Regions from separate parts of the Bacillus sp. NEB1478 genome, predicted to be linked through region 2. Evidence: riboswitches for the same ligand, from Rfam matches in the RefSeq annotation. Region 2 holds a riboswitch; the other holds the start of a gene.
The links. Region 2 has a riboswitch for S-adenosylmethionine ahead of RGB74_RS04505 (alpha/beta hydrolase family protein). Riboswitches for the same ligand answer to the same signal wherever they lie in the genome.
Positions count from the first base shown of each region.

Region 1 (3,421 bases), 980 kb from region 2:
GATCGCTTTATTAACCATATCTGAATAAGGTCCTGCAGTTGCTCCAATCGTGATTTGCTTTTCCTTTGAATCGGTTGAGGAACAAGCTGTTAACGCTAAAAAGAATAGTGCAGTCAGTATTGTGAATATTAATTTTTTCATAAATGGTTTCTCCTCTTTATCTTTTATTTACTTTACGTGCTAATTGATCACCAAGAAGCTGGAGCAATTGAACGATTATGATTAATAACAAAACTGTCGTGATCATTATCGTATTGTCATAACGGTAGTAGCCGAATCGAATGGCAAAGTCCCCGATCCCGCCGCCGCCAACGATACCAGCCATTGCTGAGTAACCGATTAAACTGATGGCTGTAATCGTGATGGCTTGAACAATGCCAGGCTTTGCTTCAGGCAGCATCACCTCTCGTATAATCATCCACGGTGAAGCACCTACTGCAATGGCTGCTTCAATCACGCCTTTATCTACTTCACGTAAAGAAGCTTCGATTAGCCGAGCGAAAAAAGGAATGGCAGCTACTGACAACGACACGGAAGCTGCTTTTGGTCCTATCGTTGTTCCAGTAATTAATTGGGTGAGCGGGAGCAGTGCTACAAGCAAGATGATAAATGGAACAGAACGAATCAAGTTAACAAGCAATCCCGCTGCATGTTTAATGTACAAGTTCTCAAACAGCAAACCTCGATCGGTTACGAATAGTATGATGCCTAACGGAAGTCCGGCTAATAACGATATACTTAATGAGATCGCGACCATATATGTCGTCTCAAAAAAAGCCTTATTTAAATCTGGGAGTATTGAAGTTATTGAATCAAGCAGCATTTTTCACCACCTCCAAGCTATCTAATTTGGTCGTAATGTAGGAAATGGCTTTCTCTATTTCTGATGCATCACCGATCAGTTCCATAATGAAGATGCCCAGAGGCGTTTCTTGGATATACTCGATTTTGCCATGCAGAATATTTCCTTTGAGTTTAAAGTTTTGAAACAGTTCAGAAACGACTGCTTCTTCTGCGACTGCTCCTTTGAAATGAATTTTGATAACAACTCCTCTTCTGCCTGCTAAAAGTTGTTCAGGTAAATTCATTTGCAGCACACTTCCAATGAAAGTTTTAGTCAGCTCTTCTTTTGGATGAGCAAATATATCGTATACGTCTCCAAGTTCGATAATCTCTCCACCCTGCATGACTGCCATTCGGTGACAAATCTCTTTAACTACTTCCATCTCATGAGTAATAAGTACAATCGTTATACCGAGCTTTTTGTTGATTGACTTTAAAAGATTTAAAATTGATTTTGTCGTACTTGGATCGAGCGCAGATGTAGCTTCATCACATAGCAAAACTTTTGGATCATTCGCGAGTGCCCTTGCGATTCCAACACGCTGCTTTTGTCCACCGCTTAACTGTGAGGGGTACTGGTCACTCTGGTTCTCCAAGCCGACAAGTTTTAACAGCTCTAATGTCTTTTGCTTAATTTCTTCCTTTGGTTTATTTGCAGCTTTTAGAGCAAATGCAACATTTTCAGAAACTGTCTTCGCACTTACTAAATGAAAATGCTGAAAGATCATTCCTATCTTTAACCGCTCTTTTCGAAGGCTTTTTTTATCTAAGCTAGTAATAGATATCCCATCAATTAAAATCTCGCCTGAAGTTGGTTTCTCCAATAAATTCAAACAGCGCAGAAGTGAACTCTTACCGGCACCGCTGTATCCTACTATTCCAAAAATTTCGCCTTTTTGGACAGTTAATGAGACATTCTTTACTCCAACAATCTCTCTTCCTTTAGCCGAATAAATTTTTGTTACGTTACGAACCTCTATCATCTGTTCTCCCCCTTTAAACATAAAGAAACCCTCTTCACAACTGGAAGAGGGCGAATATACATGCAATCGACTTATCTTCCAGAATGACACGCATTCTGCAGGAAGTAGCACCGTTCCCATTATGGAGGTTGCTGGACGTCATAGGGCCTGATCCCTCGGTCTCTCTTAATAAGTGTTGAATATTCAATTAATTAATTGTCATCATACTACCATCTTGAAAGTTCTGTCAATATAATTTTTTAGTCCTTTAAAGTGTAAACGCTTACATTTACTACTGTGAAATTGACGGCTAGATGCGAGGAACAGATTCTATTTTGATAAATGAATGCTATTGAAATAATACACCTCCGATTACTCGGTGCAACTCGGAGTACTGACGAAAAGATTCGCCGCTTATCATTCCAATCATTTGTTCATTTAGAAGCAAGAAGGTCAAGGAAGCAAAGTTGCGAGGAACAGAGCGTATTAAAAAATACGTGAGTACCACAGAAACACAGCTGACAAAGAGATTCACAGCTTATCATTCCAATCATTTGTTCATTTAGAAGCAAGAAGGTTGAGGAAGTGAAGTTGCGAGGAACAGAACGTATTAAAAAATACGTGAGTACCACAGAAACACAGCTGACAAAGAGATTCACCGCTTATCATTCCAATCATTTGTTCATTTAGAAGCAAGAAGGTTGAGGAAGTGAAGTTGCGAGGAACAGAACGTATTAAAATACGTGAGTACCGCAGAAACAAGACTGACAAAAAGATTCTCCGCTTATCAATGAACAAATAACAAAAAACCCACTCAATCAATATGATCAAGTGGGTTGAATATGTATATGGAGGAGGTAGAGGGATTCGAACCCCCGCGGGTCGTTAAACCCCTGTCGGTTTTCAAGACCGATCCCTTCAGCCGGACTTGGGTATACCTCCGTGTGACTGACAAGAACTATATTAACATGATTCACTTTTTAGTGTCAACATTTTTCATAAAAAAAAGAGAGGGGAATTCCTCTCTTTTTCATTTACTTCAATACCTCTTTATTGCCCATGTATGGACGCAGTACTTCAGGAATGATAACAGAACCATCTTCCTGCTGGTAGTTCTCTAAAATAGCGGCAACTGTACGGCCTATAGCTAATCCAGAACCGTTCAATGTATGAACCAATTCAGGTTTGCCTTTAGCTTCTCTGCGGAAACGAATTTGTGCACGGCGTGCTTGGAAGTCTTCAAAATTTGAACAAGAAGAAATTTCACGGTAAGCACCATAGCTTGGAATGTATACTTCAATGTCATATTTTTTTGCAGCTGTAAAGCCTAAATCAGCAGTACACATGCTTAGAACACGATATGGAAGATTTAATAACTGAAGAACCTTTTCAGCATGACCTGTAAGTTTTTCTAGCTCTTCATAAGAATCTTCCGGCTTTACAAAACGAACAAGCTCTACTTTGTTAAACTGATGCTGACGAATCAATCCACGTGTGTCACGGCCAGCAGATCCAGCTTCAGAACGGAAACATGCGCTGTACGCAGCATATGCAATCGGCAATTCATCAACGGTTAGAATTTCATCACGGTGCATGTTTGTTACTGGCACCTCAGC
Region 1 is NZ_CP134049.1:3,904,398-3,907,818, forward strand. Features, by position in the region: gene RGB74_RS19975 (MetQ/NlpA family ABC transporter substrate-binding protein) at 1-141, opposite strand, end outside; gene RGB74_RS19980 (methionine ABC transporter permease) at 158-823, opposite strand; gene RGB74_RS19985 (methionine ABC transporter ATP-binding protein) at 813-1,826, opposite strand; SAM riboswitch class I at 1,895-2,001, opposite strand; tRNA gene RGB74_RS19990 (tRNA-Ser) at 2,655-2,747, opposite strand; gene serS (serine--tRNA ligase) at 2,840-3,421, opposite strand, start outside.
Region 1: linked by a shared signal. The riboswitch ahead of RGB74_RS19985 (methionine ABC transporter ATP-binding protein) and the one ahead of RGB74_RS04505 (alpha/beta hydrolase family protein) in region 2 are both predicted to bind S-adenosylmethionine.

Region 2 (3,421 bases):
TCTATGGGACTCATCTTCACTTGCATCCATCTATAAAACAGATTTTGAGGAAATGTATGTATACAATCAGTTTACAAAAACGGCATCACCTTCAACTGTTAGCGAACAAAAAGTAACAGTTGCCACTTCCACAGCAAATATCCCGGTTGAAGTATATTTTGCACCGGAAGATAATCCGATTTCAGCTATTATCGATGTTGTTAATAATGCAAAATATAATGTTTACTTTGATTATTTCTCCTTCACAGATGATAACTTACGTACGGCATTAATCAATGCAAAGAACCGTGGAGTGAATGTAGAAGGGATCCTTGATCAAAGTCAATATGGAAGCAACGGCCCTTATGGAGAATTTGCCTATTTAGCAAAAGAGGGAATCCCGGTTAGTATTGCTGATAACCCATATAACGGAAAATTACACGACAAAGTTCTTATTGCAGATAAAGGATATACGAGTGCGGCAGTAGTCACAGGTTCATTTAACGCAAGTGCAAATGCAAATGATTCGAACAGCGAAAATTTGATGGTTATTCATGATAAGACGACAGCTGACAAATACTATAATGAATTTTTAAGAATTCGAGGTTCATATGGACGCGGAACGGTATCTATCGATAAGAGCACTGTTGCAGCCGGAAGCAATCAAACGGTTAATGTAACGTTAAAAGCACCTTCAACATATCCGATACAAAAAGTTGATATAATGGCTCCACCGAAATGGCCGGATCCAACAGCGTCTACGGTAACGGCTGTAAAGAGTGATGGGACGAACGTTTCAAGCCAATTAAAATTTTCAGGAAATTATGTATATATTGATACTGCTAACTTGTTAGGAAACCAGAGCATTACGTTTACTTTTTCAAACTGGACTGCTCCAACCATAGCTGGAGATTATACATGGTATACCCAAACAGTTGCCAGCTCTGCAGCCGATCTTTATGATTACTTGCCTGTAAATTATCAGGCGGCTTCTCTAATTGTTCAGTAAAACACTCAAAAATTATCATGTAAGCTGGATAGCATAAAGGCTATCCAGTTTTATTTTTTTGTGCTCAAACGTCATATTTAATCCATATGCCCAATGATATTCAGTATAAAGTTAATTTTAAATTATATATTATTAAATCCGAGTTGACATATAGAATTAATTGACTTAAAATTAACCATAATTTAAAAAGTAACTCTTATTAAGAGCAGGCAGAGGGAATTAGCCCAATGAAGCCCGGCAACCATCAATATAAATATGTTTATATTGAAACGGTGCTAAATCTAACAGCAAAGGCTGAGAGATGAGAGAATATACGGAATTAAAAGTGATCAGCCGTGTTCTCTTATGAACATGGCTTTTTTGTATTGGAAAAGGAGTGGATTTTCTGACTTCCAAGGATGATCAACTCTATCCATTAACAGAGCTATGTTTTAAAAAAGGAGAAAGGAGTTTTGTTCCATGCAAAAGCAGGATTGTTTGAGTTGGAGAGGAAAGGAACTGGCACTCACCATTCATTACCCGTCACGGAGAATTGAAGATCGTATATATCCTTTAGTTATTATTTGCCATGGCTTTACAAGTACCCGAATCGGTGTCGATCGCTTATTCGTTAAAGCTGCACAAAAATTTGAAAACCTTGGTTTTGTTGTAATTCGATTTGATTATGCAGGTTGTGGTGAAAGTGATGGGGATTATGGCGAAAATGAATTTGCCGATTTTATTGATCAGACAAAGGCAGTTATTTCTTATGGCAGTAAACTGAAGGCGATTGATTCCAATCAAATCTCATTAATCGGTCATAGTTTAGGCGGGGCTGTGGCAGCCTGTACCGCGGCTGCCGACCAACGGATCAAGAATGCTGTTTTGTGGTCCGCAGTAGGTAATCCATTCGAGGATATTACCCGAATCGTCGGTTTTAACAACCACCATTCTCAAAGGAAAGTAATTATTGATCACCTAGGATACGCTATTACCGATAAATTCATTTCATCTTTAAGGCATTTTTCGCCGATAACAATCTGGAACCCATTTAAAGGTAACGTCCTTTTTGTCCATGGAACTGCCGACGATACCATTTCGCCTGACTATTGCACCTTATATTATCAGCAAGCTAAACAGCGCCCGCATGGAAGAAGTGATATGACATTAATTGAAGGGGGAAATCATACATTTTCTTCGATTCAGCAATTTAATGAGCTTATTTCAGAGACCTCTCAATGGCTTTTAAAGCATGTGACAATAGATCATCATTATCTCCTGAAAAAAAGTATGTAGAGATACTATTGTCTAAAAAAGGGGAATAGTAAAAGCGAATCCGAGTTTCTGCGGTTCGCTTTTTTACATAAGAAAAGGATATAATGCAATCAATCTATTTACATAAAGGAGCTGCTGACATGAACAAAGTTATACAAACCATTTTAGCTCATAAATCCGTCCGAAAATTTAAGTCGGAAATAGTAAGTGATGAAATCGTTACAACACTCGTAGAATGTGCTCAGGCAGCATCTACGTCGAGCTATCAGCAAGTTTATACGATTATAGGTGTAGAAGACTCAGAGAAAAAAAGAAAGCTTGCAGAGCTGGCAGGGAATCAATCGTATGTTGCTGATAACGGCTATTTCTTTGTTTTTTGTCTAGATTACAACCGCCATTTGCTTGCGTCTGAAATGATGGAAACAAATGTGCAAGACACGGTTGAATCGACAGAAGGATTTATCGTAGGTACTATAGATGTTGCACTTGCGGCTCAAAACCTTGCCATTGCAGCTGAATCATTAGGTTTGGGTATTGTTTATATTGGTGGAATACGAAATAATTTAAAAGAAGTATCCGAACTTCTCGATTGTCCTGATTATGTACTTCCGCTGTTCGGGATGGCCGTCGGCTACCCAGATGCTGAGCCGGGGAAAAAGCCTCGGATGCCTATAGAAGGCGTATTCCATAAGGATAGCTATCAGAAGAAAGAAGATTCGTTAACTTATTTGAATCAATATGAAAAAGAGTCCGCTGACTATTATACGAAACGTACTGGCGGCAAGCGTATTGAAGGCTGGGTAAGTCAGATGGCCGCAAGTATGACTTCACCAAAACGGACTTATATGAAAGAGTTTGTACGGTCGAAAGGATTGAATAAAAGATAAGAGAGGACAGGCGGGTGAGGATCATATGATTAAAATTGGGGTAACTGGCTGGGGAGATCATGATTCGCTATATCCGGATGGTACGCCAGCAAAAGATAAACTTGCCGTCTACAGCGGTCATTTTCCAGTGGTAGAAGTCGATTCATCCTTTTATGCAGTACAACCGATAAAAAACTATGAAAAATGGGTTTCAGCCACACCTAAAGATTTTTCATTTGTCGTAAAAGCTTATCAAGGCATGACTGGACATTCCCGTGGAAAGATCCCTTTTGATTCTGTAAAAAAGATGTTT
Region 2 is NZ_CP134049.1:954,729-958,149, forward strand. Features, by position in the region: gene RGB74_RS04500 (phospholipase D-like domain-containing protein) at 1-988, shown strand, start outside; SAM riboswitch class I at 1,182-1,296, shown strand; gene RGB74_RS04505 (alpha/beta hydrolase family protein) at 1,448-2,263, shown strand; gene nfsA (oxygen-insensitive NADPH nitroreductase) at 2,383-3,129, shown strand; gene RGB74_RS04515 (DUF72 domain-containing protein) at 3,155-3,421, shown strand, end outside.